DNA from 2 places in the Arthrobacter sp. NicSoilB8 genome. Region 2 is predicted to be linked to the other one. Evidence: riboswitches for the same ligand, from Rfam matches in the RefSeq annotation. Region 2 holds a riboswitch; the other holds the start of a gene.

Region 1 (7,529 bases), on a different replicon from region 2:
TGCAGATGCTGAGCCAGGAACAGGATGAAGCCGTTGAAGGAGAACAGCGCCAGCACGTTGGCAATGATTGCCGTGCTGAAGATCCGGTTGCCAAAGAGGCTCACATCGAGCATCGGCGCTGTGCTGTGGCCTGTCCTGTGGCCTCCGGCCAGGGCGTGCTGCCGGCGGATGAAGACATAGCCCATGAACAGGCCGACGCCGATGCCCGCGAACGCCTCCGGTGCCGGCCCGTGGGTGGCGAGTGCCTTGATCCCGTAGACCACAGGCACCATCACCAAGAGGGACAGGATGATGCTGGGCACGTCTACGCGGCCTGGCTTCGGGTCACGGGACTCCGGGATCAGCGCCGGCCCGAGCAGCAGCAGCGGCAGGATGATCGGCACCGCGACCAGCAGGACGGCGCCCCACCAGAAGTGTTCCACGAGCCAGCCGCCGGCAATCGGGCCGAGTGCGGCGCCGCCGGAGAATCCCGCGGCCCAGATCGCGACTGCCAGGCGTCGCCGGTTGGGCTGCGGAAAGATGTTGCGGATCAGGGAGAGCGTGGACGGCATGAGCATGGCGCCAAAGAGGCCAAGGCCGGCGCGGCCGGCGATCAGCCATTCGGCGCTCGGCGCGAACGCCGTCGCGGCCGAGACCGCGGCAAAGCCGGCGCTGCCCACAAAGAGGAGCCTGCGCCGGCCGATCCTGTCGCCCAGGCTGCCCATTGCGACCAGCAGTCCGGCCAGCACCAGGGGATAAGCATCGATAATCCAGAGCAGTTGGACGCCGGAGGCGGACAGGCTGCGGGCGATGGCCGGCAGGGCGAACGTCAGCGCGGTGTTGTCCACGGCCACCAGCAGGACGGGGAACATCAGCAGGGCCAGCGCCACCCAGTCGCGCCAGGGCGCCTGGGGCCGCGAAGGCGCCGTGGTGCTGGTTGCCGTCGTGATCGATGAAGTGCTCATGCATCGTAACTATACCGTCTGGACGGTACAGTTAAGAAATGCGGGTACGGACAGGCATGATGGGAAGCATGCCCAGGAAACCCGTGGCCCGCGAGGCCGTCCTCGATGCCTTCGAATCCCTGCTCATCGAAGTGGGTGAACGCGCCGCGACGCTGGACGCCGTCGCCCGCCGGGCCGGCGTGTCCAAGGGCGGCCTGCTCTATCACTTCCCGACCAAGGAGGCGATGATCGCGGTCCTCCTGGAACGTCTCGACCGGCTCCTGGCGGCGGACGTCGCGGCCATGGCGGCGGCTCCGGAAGGAGCGGCGGCGTACTTCATCAAGTCCTCGGTGTGGGCGGATACGCCCATGGACCGGGTGTTCGTGGCGGCCACCCGGCTGGCTGAGGTGGCGCACGAGGAAACCCAGCGCCGCTTCGCCGCCGGCCAGGCGAGCTGGCTGGAACTGCTGGCGGCCGACGTCGGGCCCGCCGCGGCGAAGGCCGTCCTCTATATGGGGGACGGGCTGTACTTCAACGCCATGCTGGGCCGGGGCCCCGCCGGCCCGCCTGCTGAAATCGAGGCGGATGTCGAAAGTCTCCTGGCCGCCGTCGAGAAACTGCGCCGCTGAGCCCGGGAGCGCCCCCGGCGCCCGCCCGGTCGCCGAAAACGTCCCGGGGGGGCGTTTATGCGGCTACGGCGACCCGGCGGAGATCCCGCGAAATCGCGTTGGCGGACCCTTCGGGAGTGGCTCGCCGTCCGTAACCTGGGGCCCGCAGCGGCCGGCAGTTTGCGGACGCGCGCCCGGCATAGGACAATGGGATCTGTGACTGTTGTCACCCCCAACTGAATACGCCTTTGATCTGCGGCGGGAGAGTCCTGCAAGTAGGTACAAGCAGGCGCCGTAGGAGCAAATCCTCCCCAGGAATCTCTCAGGCCCAAGTACCGCCGCGGCAAGGCACCTCTGGAAAGTAGCAAGCGCGTCCTTGGCGCGCTGTGCTCACCGACGGTGCAAGCGAAGCCACTCACACGCATGGCTGCGCGGAAACTCTCAGGTCCAATACAGAGCGGGGAGGAACCCGAATCAATGTGGCGTACCCTGCGCCGCCTGAGTTATGGAGTTCCTTGTGACTGTTACCCCAGCCTCCACGTCCTTCGTTGACCGGCACATCGGCGCCCGCCGCCAGGCCGACGTCGACGCCATGCTGAAGGCTGTCGGCTACGACACCGTCGACGCACTGGTGGACACCGCTGTTCCGAAGGATATCCGGCAGGACTCCGACCTCGCGCTCGCCGCAGCCCTCAGCGAAGTGGAAGTCCTCGCCGAACTGCGCAAGCTGGCCGCGAAGAACAAGACCGCCGTGCAGATGATCGGGCAGGGCTACTACGACACCCTCACCCCGCCGGTGATCCGCCGCAACATCCTCGAAGCCCCCGCCTGGTACACCGCGTACACGCCGTACCAGCCGGAAATCTCCCAGGGCCGGCTCGAGGCCCTGCTGAACTTCCAGACCATGGTCCAGGACCTCGTCGGCCTGCCGATCGCCAACGCCTCGCTGCTGGACGAAGCCACCGCCGTCGCCGAGGCCGTGCTGATGATGCGCCGCGCCAACAAGAACAAGACGGCCCACGACGGCAAGACCGTCCTGGATGCCGACTGCCTCCCGCAGACCATCGCGATCGTCAAGGGCCGCGCCGAGGCCCTCGGCTTCGAGGTCGAGGTCGCCGACCTCTCCAAAGGCCTTCCCGACGGCGTGATCAACGGCATCGTCCTGCAGCAGCCGGGTGTTTCCGGCCTGGTGTTCGACCACACCGCCGTGATCGCCGAGGCCAAGGAACGCGGCGCCCTCGTGACCGTCGCGGCCGACCTGCTCTCCCTGACCCTCATCACGCCCCCGGGCGAGCAGGGCGCAGACATCGCCGTCGGCTCCGCCCAGCGCTTCGGCGTGCCGCTGTTCTTCGGCGGCCCGCACGCGGCCTACATGGCCGTTCAGAAGGGCCTCGAGCGCTCCATGCCCGGCCGTCTCGTGGGTGTCTCCAAGGACAACGCCGGCGTCCCGGCCTACCGCTTGGCCCTGCAGACCCGCGAGCAGCACATCCGCCGTGAGAAGGCCACGTCCAACATCTGCACCGCGCAGGCGCTGCTGGCCATCGTGGCCTCCTTCTACGCCGTCTACCACGGCCCGGACGGGCTGAAGGCAATTGCCGAGTCGGTCCACGTCCACGCCAAGACCATCGCCGCCGCACTGAAGGCCGCCGGCCTTCACGTGCTGCACTCTTCCTTCTTCGACACCATCACCGTCTCCGTGCCGGGCCGGGCGGCTGAGATCATCGCGGCCGCGGAGGCCAAGGGCATCAACCTGCGCGCCATCGACGCCGACACCGTCGGCATCTCCGCCGATGAGGCCACGACTGTGGCTGTCGTCGCCGACGTCATCGCCGCGTTCGGCGCCAGCGTGGTGGATTCCGTAGATGGCTTCGGCCTGGACCCCGCCGTCGAGCGCACCTCCGACTACCTCCAGCACCCGGTATTCAACACCCACCGCTCCGAAACCCAGCTGCTGCGCTACATCCGCCGCCTCTCGGACCGCGACCTCGCCCTGGACCGCACCATGATCCCGCTGGGCTCCTGCACCATGAAGCTGAACGCCACGGCCGAGATGGAAGCCATTTCCTGGCCGGAGTTCGCCTCCATCCACCCCTTCGCCCCCGAATCCCAGACCGCCGGCTGGCGCGAACTGATCGAGGACCTCGAAGCCCAGCTGACCGAGATCACCGGCTACGACCAGGTCTCCATCCAGCCCAACGCCGGATCCCAGGGCGAGCTCGCGGGCCTGCTGGCCATCCGCGGCTACCACCACTCCCGCGGCGACGCGCAGCGCAACGTCTGCCTGATCCCGGCCTCCGCGCACGGCACCAACGCGGCCTCGGCCGTGCTGGCCGGCATGAAGGTCGTCGTCGTCGCCACCGCCAGCGACGGAACGATCGACCACGCCGACCTGCAGGCCAAGATTGAACTGCACAAGGACGCACTGTCCGCGATCATGATCACCTACCCGTCCACCCACGGGGTGTACGACGCCGACGTCCGGGAGGTCTGCGACGCCATCCACGCCGCCGGCGGCCAGGTCTACATCGACGGCGCCAACCTCAATGCCCTCGTCGGGCTGGCCCAGCCCGGTATGTTCGGCGGCGACGTCTCGCACCTGAACCTGCACAAGACCTTCTGCATCCCGCACGGCGGCGGCGGCCCCGGCGTCGGCCCGGTCGCGGCCAAGGCGCACCTGGCGCCGTTCATGCCGGGGAACGCCGCAGACCCGGCCAACGGTGCCGACGGCACCCCGATCTCCGCCTCCCGCTACGGCTCGGCCGGCGTGCTGCCGATCTCCTGGGCCTACGTGAAGCTCATGGGCGGCCGGGGCCTCACCGAGGCCACCAAGTCGGCCCTCCTCGCGGCGAACTACATCGCGACCCGCCTGAACGACTCCTTCCCGGTGCTCTACACCGGCGAAGGCGGCCTGGTGGCCCACGAGTGCATCCTGGACCTGCGCGAACTCACGGCCAAGACCGGCGTGACCGCCGAGGACGTGGCCAAGCGCCTCATCGACTACGGCTTCCACGCCCCCACCCTGGCGTTCCCGGTGGCCGGCACCCTCATGGTGGAGCCCACCGAGTCCGAGGACCTCGGCGAGATCGACCGGTTCATCACCGCCATGGTCGCTATCCGCGCCGAGATCGACCAGGTAGCCCACGGCGACTTCACCGTCGAACACAGCCCGCTGCGCAACGCCCCGCACACCGCGGCCGCCGTGATCAGCACCGATTGGGCCCGCGAGTACCCCCGCGAACAGGCCGTCTTCCCGGTCCACACCCTCCGGCAGGACAAGTACTTCCCGCCGGTCGGCCGGATCGACGGCGCTGCCGGGGACCGCAACCTGATCTGCTCCTGCCCACCGCTCGAAGCCTTTGAGGAAAGCACAGAAGCCTTCGAGGACCACTCCGCCAACTCCGGCTCTAACAATTAGGGACAGCCAACGATGACTGAGAACTACACGGCACTTTACGAAGAGCACAAGAAGCTTGGCGCCTCCTTCACGGACTTCGGCGGCTGGCAGATGCCGCTGAAGTACAGCTCCGAACTCGCCGAGCACCACGCCGTCCGCAAGTCCGCGGGCCTGTTCGACCTCTCCCACATGGGCGAAGTCTGGGTCACCGGCCCCGACGCCGCCGCCTTCCTGGACTACGCCCTCGTCGGCAAGATCTCCGCGATGGCGATCGGCAAGGCCAAGTACTCGCTGATCTGCAACGAGGACGGCGGCATCATCGACGACCTCATCACCTACCGCCGCCCCTCAGCAAAAGATGAAGAGCAGAAGTTCCTCGTCGTCCCCAACGCGGGGAACGCCAAAGTGGTCGCGGCGGCCCTGGCTGAACGGGCGGGTTCTGCCCAAGAAGGCGGGTTCGACGTCACCGTCCAGGACGCCTCCGCCGAAACCTCACTCATCGCGGTCCAGGGACCCAAGGCACAGGAAATCCTGCTACGCCTGGTTCCCGCCGCCGGGCACAGCCTCGTCACGGAGCTCAAGTACTACGCCGCCGTCGAAGTTCCCTTCCTCGTGGGCGGCACCAGCCAGGACCTCCTGCTGGCCCGCACCGGCTACACCGGAGAAGACGGCTTCGAGATCTTCGTGAACAACGACGGCGCCGCAGCCCTCTGGCAGGCGCTCGTCGCCATCGCCGAGGACGGCGAGCTGACGCCCGCCGGCCTGGCCTCCCGCGACTCGCTCCGGCTCGAAGCCGGCATGCCGCTCTACGGCAACGAGCTCTCCCTGGAGGGCGACCCGTTCGCCGCCGGCCTGGGACCCGTCGTCGCACTGTCCAAGGAAGGCGACTTCGTCGGCAAAGCCGCCCTGGCCGCCAAGAAGGAAGCCGGCGCCGGATCCACCACGGGCCGCAAGCTCGTCGGCCTCAAGGGCCCCGGACGCCGGGCCGGCCGCGGCCACTACCCGGTCCTCAAGGACGGCAACGTGGTCGGCGAAGTCACCTCCGGCCAGCCTTCACCCACCTTGGGCTACCCGGTGGCGATGGCCTACGTCGACGTCGCCTTCACCGAGCCCGGCACGGCCCTGGACATCGACCTCCGCGGCAAGGCCGAGCCCTTCGAAGTGGTGGCACTGCCGTTCTACAAGCGCCAAAAGTAGCCGGGCTGGGTCGGTCCCGAAGCCGTGCGCCTCACCGGTGCCCGGCTCCGGGGCCGGCTGGCCCCAGTTTTCACGCGTGCTGCTCCTTCGTCGCTTTGACGCACGCTTTCGAAAACCGCGGCCAGCCAGCCCCTCAAGGGCAGCTCACCTTTGATACCACGCTCCAGAACCGGACCAACGGGAAGCAGCGCTTTCGAATACCAAAGGTGCTGGGGATGTACCGCCTACCGCGGCCCGGCTCTAGAAGAATACGAAAGGCCAGGGTTTCTTTCCGGAGAACCGCTGGCCCCGAAAACTGAACTGAATAGCGGTGGGGCGCGGCATCCGGAAGCGTGCGTCTAAGGGAGCGTCACGTCCGCCCAGCGGGCGCCTTCGCGACCGAGCACGCGGAGGATGGCGAGTCCCGCCGCCTGACCCAGCCACAATTGATTTAGCCCACGACTTTTCAACGTAAAGGAAGAAACACATGGCAAGAGTTGCCCCTGAACTGCAGTACTCCGACGAGCACGAGTGGGTTGCGAGGGATTCCGGCAACGCCGGATCCAACATCGTGTCCATCGGCATCTCCGCGGTCGCCACGGACGCCCTGGGCGACATCGTCTATGTGGACCTGCCCGAGGTCGGCTCCGCGGTGACCGCGGGGGAGACCTGCGGCGAAGTTGAGTCGACCAAGTCCGTCTCGGACCTGTACGCCCCCGTGACGGGCGAGGTCACCGAAGTCAACGCGGCCGTCGTCGAGGACCCCGCGCTGATCAACAGCGATCCTTATGGTGCCGGCTGGCTCTTCAAGGTGGCCGCCGACTCGGAGGGCCCGCTGCTTTCGGCCGAGGAATACGCCTCCAAGAACGGCGGCGAACTGTGAGCGCGGCCGCAGGCACAGAGACTGCCTTCGAGCAGGTCGTCTCTCCGAGCCTGGACGCGGACCTGTCCGCCTTGGATCCGGAGATCGCCGCGAAAATCGACGCCGAACTCACCCGCCAGCGCGATGGCCTGGAGATGATCGCCTCGGAGAACCACACCGCGAAGGCCGTCATGCAGGCGCAGGGTTCGGTCCTGACGAACAAGTACGCCGAGGGCTACCCGGGCAAGCGCTACTATGGCGGCTGCGAGCACGTTGACGTGATCGAGCAGCTCGCCATCGACCGGGTCAAGGCTTTGTTCGGCGCCGAGTACGCCAACGTCCAGCCGCACTCCGGCGCCCAGGCCAACGCCTCGGTGATGCACGCCCTGATCCGTCCGGGCGACACCATCATGGGCCTGAACCTGGCCCACGGCGGCCACCTGACGCACGGCATGAAGATCAACTTCTCCGGCCGGCTTTACAACGTCATCCCGTACCAGGTCAGCGAGGAGGACCACCGGATCGACATGGCCGAGGTCGAGCGCCTGGCCCAGGAACACAAGCCG
Region 2 (7,529 bases):
AAGGGCGTGGGAAACGCGACGACTGGGCCGTCGCCCACCTTCGAGAAGTCCGCCATGCCGACGACAACGGAGACTAGGGTTCCGATCACCATGGCGAGGAGGATGGACAGGCGGGAAATCGTTGCCCTGCCTACCTTACTCAGCACGAGGACCAGGGCAAATGTCAAGGCGGCCAGACCGAGGTTAGCCATGCTGCCGTAGTCCTCGGCCTTTTTGTTCCCGCCCATGGCCCAGTTCGCCGCCACCGGCATGAGCGTCAGGCCGATAGTGGTGATAACGGTGCCGGTCACCACGGGTGGGAAGAATCGGACGATCCTCGAAAAGACGGGCGCGATCAGGAGACCGATGGCTGCGGACGCGATGACCGCACCGAACACGGCCGGAAGCCCGCCGCCGCCAGTCACGATGGCGACCATAGTCGCGACGCTGGAGAACGACACTCCCTGCACCAATGGTAATTGGCAACCAAAGAACGGGAGGCCGATAGTCTGCAGGAGCGTTGCCAGGCCCCCCACAAAGAGAGCGGCGGCGATCAGGATGCCGATGTCGTTAGGCGCTAGACCGGCAGCCTGACCGACGATAAGGGGAACGGCGATAATGCCGCCATACATGCTCAGGACGTGCTGGAAGCCGTAAGCGAAGCTGCTCCCGATGGAGACCCGTTCGTCTTCAGGCCGGTTACTTGGCCGCTTGGTACCAGCCTTGGAGGGACTTTTCTGGTTCATGGTGAACTCTCTGATTCATGACAGACGTCTTCGTCTGCTCAACATTGTCTGGCTAACAAGATGATGGGAGATCCTTCTGTGGATTTTGGTCCAGAGAACGGTCGTGTGGAGGTCCCGCAGGGCCCGATGAGTGGACAAGACACGGTCGGGTGAACCTGAGGTTGCTGCGGGCTTAGCAAATGCCCGCGAAGCCGGTCAACGCGACGGAGCGCAGGCGTCGTCGCGCCGGAACGGGGAAAATTGGGCGCGCGTTCGCAAAATTGACTTCCAGAATAGCCCAGCATCGACGTGGTGTGCATCACACTGCCGCGCGTAGAAGTGGTGATTCGGGTAGGTGAACGCCATCGGATCTGACTTCCAGAGTTTGCCCGTAGGGAACGTCGCTACTTAACTCGGCTGTGTAAGTCGAATGGTCATGTCTGGTGAGAAGTATGCCGGAGGATGGTCGCTCTAGGGCGGCAAGGATGAGCAGTCCGACGGCTTCATTGATTGATTCTTGGACGCTTTCGGCGTCGAGGGCGGTGATGCGGATTGCTGTTGGACTAACTTGTTCGGTGGTCATCTACGGACTTTCGTGCAAAGGGGGCGGCGCCTTTGGCCTCTCCTCTGAATCATGCGGGAGGTTCAAGACGATGGATACGAACGGGCGTGGCATCGCCGTCGATAGCAGGAAGATTCCACTTCCAGCTCTTCGGGCGCTGTTCTTTACCGCTTGAGGAGGCGCTCTGTCCTTCCCGGTTGACCTGTTCGGGCAGGCGAAAGGACGCCAATTTGCTCCCGTGGTACGGAGCATCCATCCACTGAAGAGCCGGCCCCTTCCGCGCCGGGCGCGGTGTGGTTATCCGAGGCGATCATCTCCAGGCCGTCCCGCTGGCGGGTGAGCTCGGCTCCGATCTTCGCAGCGATCTCCGGATCCAGCGCGGACAGGTCCGCGTCTAAGGACGGGGACCCTACCTGCTCAAACGCGACGGTAGCCGCTGGGCCGTTCACAGTTCGCCACCGTTCATGGACGCGTACTCCTGGGCGGAGAGCAGCGGGCCTTCGGCGGTCACGGCCACCTTGAACAGCCAGCCGGCGCCGTATGGATCGCTGTTGATCAGCGACGGGTCGTCGACGACGGCGGGGTTGATGGCGGTGACCTTGCCGGTCACCGGTGCATACAGGTCCGAGACGGACTTGGTCGATTCGACCTCGCCGCAGGTCTCCCCCGCTGTCACCTTTGTGCCGACCTCGGGCAGGTCCACGTACACAATGTCACCCAAGGCATCCGCGGCCACGGCCGAAATACCAATGCCAACCGGGCCGGACCCGTCAGCGGCAACCCACTCGTGCTCTGCGGAGTACTTCAGTTCAGCAACAACCTTGCTCAATTTGCTTCCTGTCTTCGGAGGGAGAATCTACTTTTGGCGCTTGTAGAAAGGCAGTACGACAACTTCGAAGGGCTCGGTCTTGCCACGTACGACAATGTCCACGAGGGTGCCGGGTTCGGTGTGCTTGACATCGACGTAGGCCATGGCAATCGGGTAGCCCAAGGTGGGTGAGGGCTGGCCGGAGGTAACTTCGCCGATCAAACCGCCATTTCTGAGAACTGCATAGAGGCCCCGCGCGGCTCGCCGTCCGAGGCCCTTGAGCCCGACGAGTTTCTGGCCAATAGTTGTGCCGACGCCGGCTTCCTTCTTGGCGGCCAGCGCGGACTTGCCGATGAAGTCGCCCTCCTTGGACAGCGCGATGACGGAGCCCAGGCCGGCAGCGTATGCATTGCCATACCGGGAGAGTTCGTTGCCGTAGAGCGGCATGCCGGCCTCGAGCCGGAGCGAGTCGCGGGACGCGAGTCCGGCGGGCGTCAGCTCGCCCTCTTCGGCGATGGCGACGAGCGCCTGCCAGAGGGCTGAGGCGGCGTCGTTTCCGACGAAGATCTCAAAGCCGTCCTCACCGGTGTAGCCGGTGCGGGCCAGCAGGAGGTCCTGGCTGGCGCCGCCGAACATGAACGAAACCTCCACGGCGGCGTAATACTTCAGGCCGGTCACGAGGTCGTGCTGACCGGCGGGGATCAGGCGCAGCAGGATCTCCTGGGCCTTGGGCCCCTGCACGGCGATCAGCGAGGTCTCGGCGGAGGCGTCCAGGACGGTGACATCGAACCCTGATGCCCGTACGGCGAGGGCTGCGGCGACCACCGTGGCGTTGCCCGCGTTGGGGACCAAGAGGAACTTGTCAGTGCCGTCGGTCCCCGCCGGGCGGCGGTAGGTGATGAGGTCGTCGATGATGCCGCCGTCCTCCTGGCAGATCAGCGAGTACTTGGCCTTGCCGATCGCCATCGCGGAGATCTTGCCGACGAGGGCGTAGTCGAGGAAGGCTGCGGCGTCGGGGCCGGTGACCCAGACTTCGCCCATGTGGGAGAGGTCGAACAGGCCCGCGGAGTTGCGGACGGCGTGGTGCTCGGCGAGTTCGGAGCTGTACTTCAGCGGCATCTGCCAGCCGCCGAAGTCAGTGAAGGAGGCGTCGAGCTTCTTGTGCTCTTCGTACAGGGCCGTGTAGTTCTCAGGCATCGTTGGCTGTCCTTAGTTGGCGGAGTCGTCCGAGCGGACCTCGAAGGCTTCGAGGGGAGGGCAGAAGCAGATCAGGTTGCCGTCCCCTGCAGCACCGTCGATCCGTCCGACCGGCGGGAAGTACTTGTCCTGCTTGAGCGTGTGGACAGGGAAGACGCCCTGCTCGCACGGGTACTCGCGGGTCCGGATGTCCTTCGGAACGGCGATGTCCACCGCGGCATCGACGGTGTCGTAGCCGTAAGCCTTCAGCATGTCGTCGACGTCGGTCTGGCGGCGCGCGCCGATGTGCCCGTCCGAAAATAGGGATTTAGATGAATGAACCGCCATGAGGAACTCCACAATTCAGGGATATGAGCCACGAATATTCAGGTTCCTCCCCGCTCTGTATTGGACCTGAGAGTTTTCGCGTCCCCTGTGGTTACAGGGCACCGCTTGCACCGTCGGTGAGTCGAGGTTCCAACTACGTTCAGAGTTGCCTCACCGCGGCGGTACGGGGGCCTGAGAGATTCCTGGGGAGGATTTGCTCCTACGGCGCCTGCTTGTATCTACTTGCAGGGCTCTCCCGCCGCGATCAACAGCTGTATCACTTGTGAGTGATATGTCTCACACAATAACCGACCTCGGATAGGAGCGGGAGGTGAGGATGCAAAAAATGCAACCGTGAGGGTGTTGTAAAAAATGCAACTTAGGGCTTGTGCAGAAAATGCAACTGGGGGTTGTGGAACCCAAGATTTCGTTGCTAGAACTTATCGCAACGCATCCGGTGGAGGAATCTAATTGGAGCTTGCGGCATCCAGTTCAGTTATCCCGCAGCTTCGCACGATGCGGATATGTGCTGAAGATAAAAGGGAAGTATGTGGAATCAAAAGCATTTAGGATCAAGTTTGTCCGATTCCAAAAATGCTAATAGATATTATCTAAGCAGGCTTTTCCTGCGACACCAGTCAGTGTCCGGCAGGGGGCTAGGTTATAACGAGTTTGTACTCTACATTCAGCCTGCTTGTCTCTAGCACATGCCAGTAAGGTCGCTACGGGTGGTCCGCTACGACTGAGAAATAACAATCAAGGAGATCAGTATGAGTGACAAGTCCACTCTTGTTGGTGCAGGAAAAACCATTGCCTCAATGACCAATGGGTTCAATATCTATACTCGATACTTGTCGAGTGGTGTGCAGAAAGGACTCGAAGGGACCGGGTACTCCTACGTCGGCCGGCAGTCCGGGTTCGACAGCGGCCGCGAACTGGCGAACTTCGAAGAGCTGATCGAAATGGGCGTCGATGGAATCGTCATCATGCCGCATCAGCTGGAGTCTGCAGCTCGTGGCGCCGAACTCGCCGCAAAAGCTGGAATTCCCGTCGTTAGCCTGCTCCGTTTCGGCCCCGGTCCGCTGGACCCCTACATTGTTGGGTCCGTTCGCCAGGATGACCGCGTTCCGGACATCGCCGAGTGGGTAACCGAAAACACCGATCCCTGTGAAGTCCTCCTCGTACCCAGCGTCCTGGGACAGGGCTTCTCGGAGGAATACACCAAGACCCTCGAAGAATCATTTGAGAAGTTCGGCGGCGGCAAATGGAAGATCGTTGGCGCCGCTGAAGGCCGATACGACCGCTTCAAGTCCGCTGCGGCCGTAGAGGGTCTCTTGCGGGAACACCCCAATGCAAAGGTCATCATCGATTACGCCGCAGAAATGGCCATCGGTATTGCCCAGTACCTGAAGAAGACTGGCCGGACCGACATCGTCACGATTACCAGCGACTGCACCGAGGAAATGATCCCCTGGGTCAAGAACGGCGGCATCACCGCATCGCGCTACTACTCCCCGGCCTGGCACGGCCTTACGGGCGTCGAGGTTCTTCGAAACTACCTCGAGAATGGCGTGAAAGAACTGGAAGCCGTTCAGGTTCCCGTTGCCGACGTCATCGTCACAAAGGAAAACATCGATGAATGGACCGCAAAGCAGCCGGTGTGCTACGAGGAATACTTTGCCAATGTAGTGCGCATCCCCTAGTTACCGAAGTCCTAAGCAGCCATAACAAGAGGTTGCTAGTTAGGGATATTAGGTTGTTTGGGAATCCTCGGGGAGCTGATTACGCATTTAGTTATGACAGACCCGGATGCAGCACTTCGACTTTACGACTGCCCGACCACGCAAGGACGCTGTGGACGGTCAGTGCGAGGTGCACACAGCATTCAGTTATGGCAGGACCGGAAGCAGCTTTCATCTTTTGACTACCCCACCACGGACGCTGTGGGCCGTCAGAACGAGATGTGCACAACTACAAGTAATTCGGATTAGATTTCGGCCCACCCTGCTCTCTCGATAGCGATGAGAAATCCCGTCCCTCGTCCCGTGCGGCGAGCGATTGCCGGCGCTTGGATTAACCGCAGCAGACCCGGACGCAGTGACAGTTGGGATAAGCCATGGTCACTGAGGGCAGGGTGGGACCGAAAGAAAGAGGCGACTATATTGTGAACGACTTGCTGATTGAGGGAGCACGGCTTTGGACTGGTGGACCTCTTCAAAATATTCGCATTGACGGGTCACACATAGTGTCGGTGATTCCTCAATCAGAGGACCAGGCGCTGAAACTCAGCTGCGGTCCTGCCAGGAGAACCCTGCGGCTCGACGGGCGACTTGTGTTTCCTGGTTTCGTCAATATCCACGCACATTTGGACAAAGCCATGATGGCCGATCGTTTTAGAAATGAAAGCGGGACCATTGACGAGGTCCGCAGAAATATGAAGAAGGCCAAATCATCCTTCACCTACGATGACGTCCGGGAGCGCGCTTCCAGAGCCTTGCAAAGATGCGTTGAGCATGGCGTAACTGCAGTCCGAACCCACGTCGATATAGACCCAACTGTCGGCTTGACCAGCCTGCGTGCGCTCCTGTCCCTCAAAGAAGACTTTCAGAAAAGTATCGACCTGCAGATCGTGGCTTTCCCACAGGAAGGCATACAAGAATATCCTGGAACGAGGGACCTGCTCAAGGCCGCACTGGAACTGGGAGCTGATGTCATCGGCGGACACCCAAGCATCTCAGCAAGCAGAAAAGAGCTCAACGAGCAAGTCGATATCGTCTTTGAATTGGCCAAAGAGTTCGACGTCGACATTGACTTCCATACGGATTTCGGGATCAATGCAAACTACACACACCCGGTAACGCTTCACGCGGATGGGCGGGAGTACCCCGATAATCTAGGGGCAGTCTATATCGCTGAAAAAACAATAGCGGAAGAATACCAAGGACGCGTCACCGCAAGCCACCTCTGCGGTCTGGATATGGTGCCACCTGAACTACGAGCGAACGTGTGCGACCTGTTGCGCGAGGCAGGCGTCTCGGTGGTATCCACGCCCGCAAGCAACATGTACGGCAATGGCCGCGATGATGCTGTGGGAGCGCGCCGTGGAGTGACGCGACTATCTGAATTGCGCGCGGCTGGTGTCAACGTTGCCGTTGGCACGGACAATATCCGTGACCCGTTCGATCCTTATGGGAACACGGACCTCATCCAAAACGCCATCCTGGCCTCGCTGGCTTGTCACATGGTCACCGAACACGACTTTCTGGAGATGCTTTCGCTTCATACGGTTGCGCCCGCTCAGATTATGGGCCTGACCAAGTATGGACTTGCCAGTGGCGATGAGGCGAGTCTGGTCGTATTGGAAGCCCGGTCCCTAACCGACCTACTTGACGGAGACACGGCTAGGAGAGTTGTGCTGAAACGCGGGCTCTCCGTGGGCGCGGCACCTCTGAAGTCTTTGTACGACGACAATGAAGGCGTCACGACCGGGGTGGCGAAATGACACAGAAAATCATCGACCTCAGAAGCGACACAGTCACCAAACCCACAGCCCGGATGCGCGCAGCCATGGCTGAGGCGGAGGTGGGTGACGATGTATTCGGTGAGGATCCCACAGTTAGGGCCCTTGAAGAGGAGAGTGCCGGACTGCTCGGCAAAGAAGAGGGCATGTTCGTTGCCTCCGGCACTATGGCGAACCAGATCGCCGTTCTGAGCCTTTGCAGCCGCGGACAGGCAGCGATTGTCCTAGAACACTCGCATCTTCAACGTATGGAGCGGGCGGGAGCGGCCGCTCTCATGGGAGTACCATTCCTGCCCATAGCCACAGGCAGTGGCGTATTCAATGGTGCCCAGTTGGAAGCCTCACTGTCGCCGGTACACCCGATTCAGATGCCGAAGCTAGGGCTGCTCTGCCTGGAGAATACGTATGACCTCAATCGGGGACTCGTTGTTT

Evidence for each region. A riboswitch is a leader RNA that binds a small molecule or an ion and turns the genes downstream of it on or off. The one in region 2 is predicted to bind glycine.
Region 1: another riboswitch for glycine. It lies ahead of gcvP (aminomethyl-transferring glycine dehydrogenase); the one in region 2 lies ahead of LDO15_RS22505 (hypothetical protein).

The regions. Positions count from the first base shown of each region.
Region 1 is NZ_AP024655.1:864,961-872,489, forward strand. Features, by position in the region: gene LDO15_RS03945 (MFS transporter) at 1-944, opposite strand, end outside; gene LDO15_RS03950 (TetR family transcriptional regulator) at 1,013-1,552, shown strand; glycine riboswitch at 1,781-1,879, shown strand; gene gcvP (aminomethyl-transferring glycine dehydrogenase) at 2,037-4,946, shown strand; gene gcvT (glycine cleavage system aminomethyltransferase GcvT) at 4,959-6,122, shown strand; gene gcvH (glycine cleavage system protein GcvH) at 6,589-6,984, shown strand; gene glyA (serine hydroxymethyltransferase) at 6,981-7,529, shown strand, end outside.
Region 2 is NZ_AP024656.1:60,013-67,541, forward strand. Features, by position in the region: gene LDO15_RS22480 (nucleobase:cation symporter-2 family protein) at 1-725, opposite strand, end outside; gene LDO15_RS22485 (hypothetical protein) at 1,024-1,287, opposite strand; partial or broken gene LDO15_RS22490 (serine hydroxymethyltransferase) at 1,554-1,715, opposite strand; gene gcvH (glycine cleavage system protein GcvH) at 1,712-2,095, opposite strand; gene gcvT (glycine cleavage system aminomethyltransferase GcvT) at 2,123-3,271, opposite strand; gene LDO15_RS22505 (hypothetical protein) at 3,284-3,598, opposite strand; glycine riboswitch at 3,748-3,846, opposite strand; gene LDO15_RS22510 (sugar ABC transporter substrate-binding protein) at 4,348-5,280, shown strand; gene LDO15_RS22515 (amidohydrolase family protein) at 5,694-7,079, shown strand; gene LDO15_RS22520 (GntG family PLP-dependent aldolase) at 7,076-7,529, shown strand, end outside.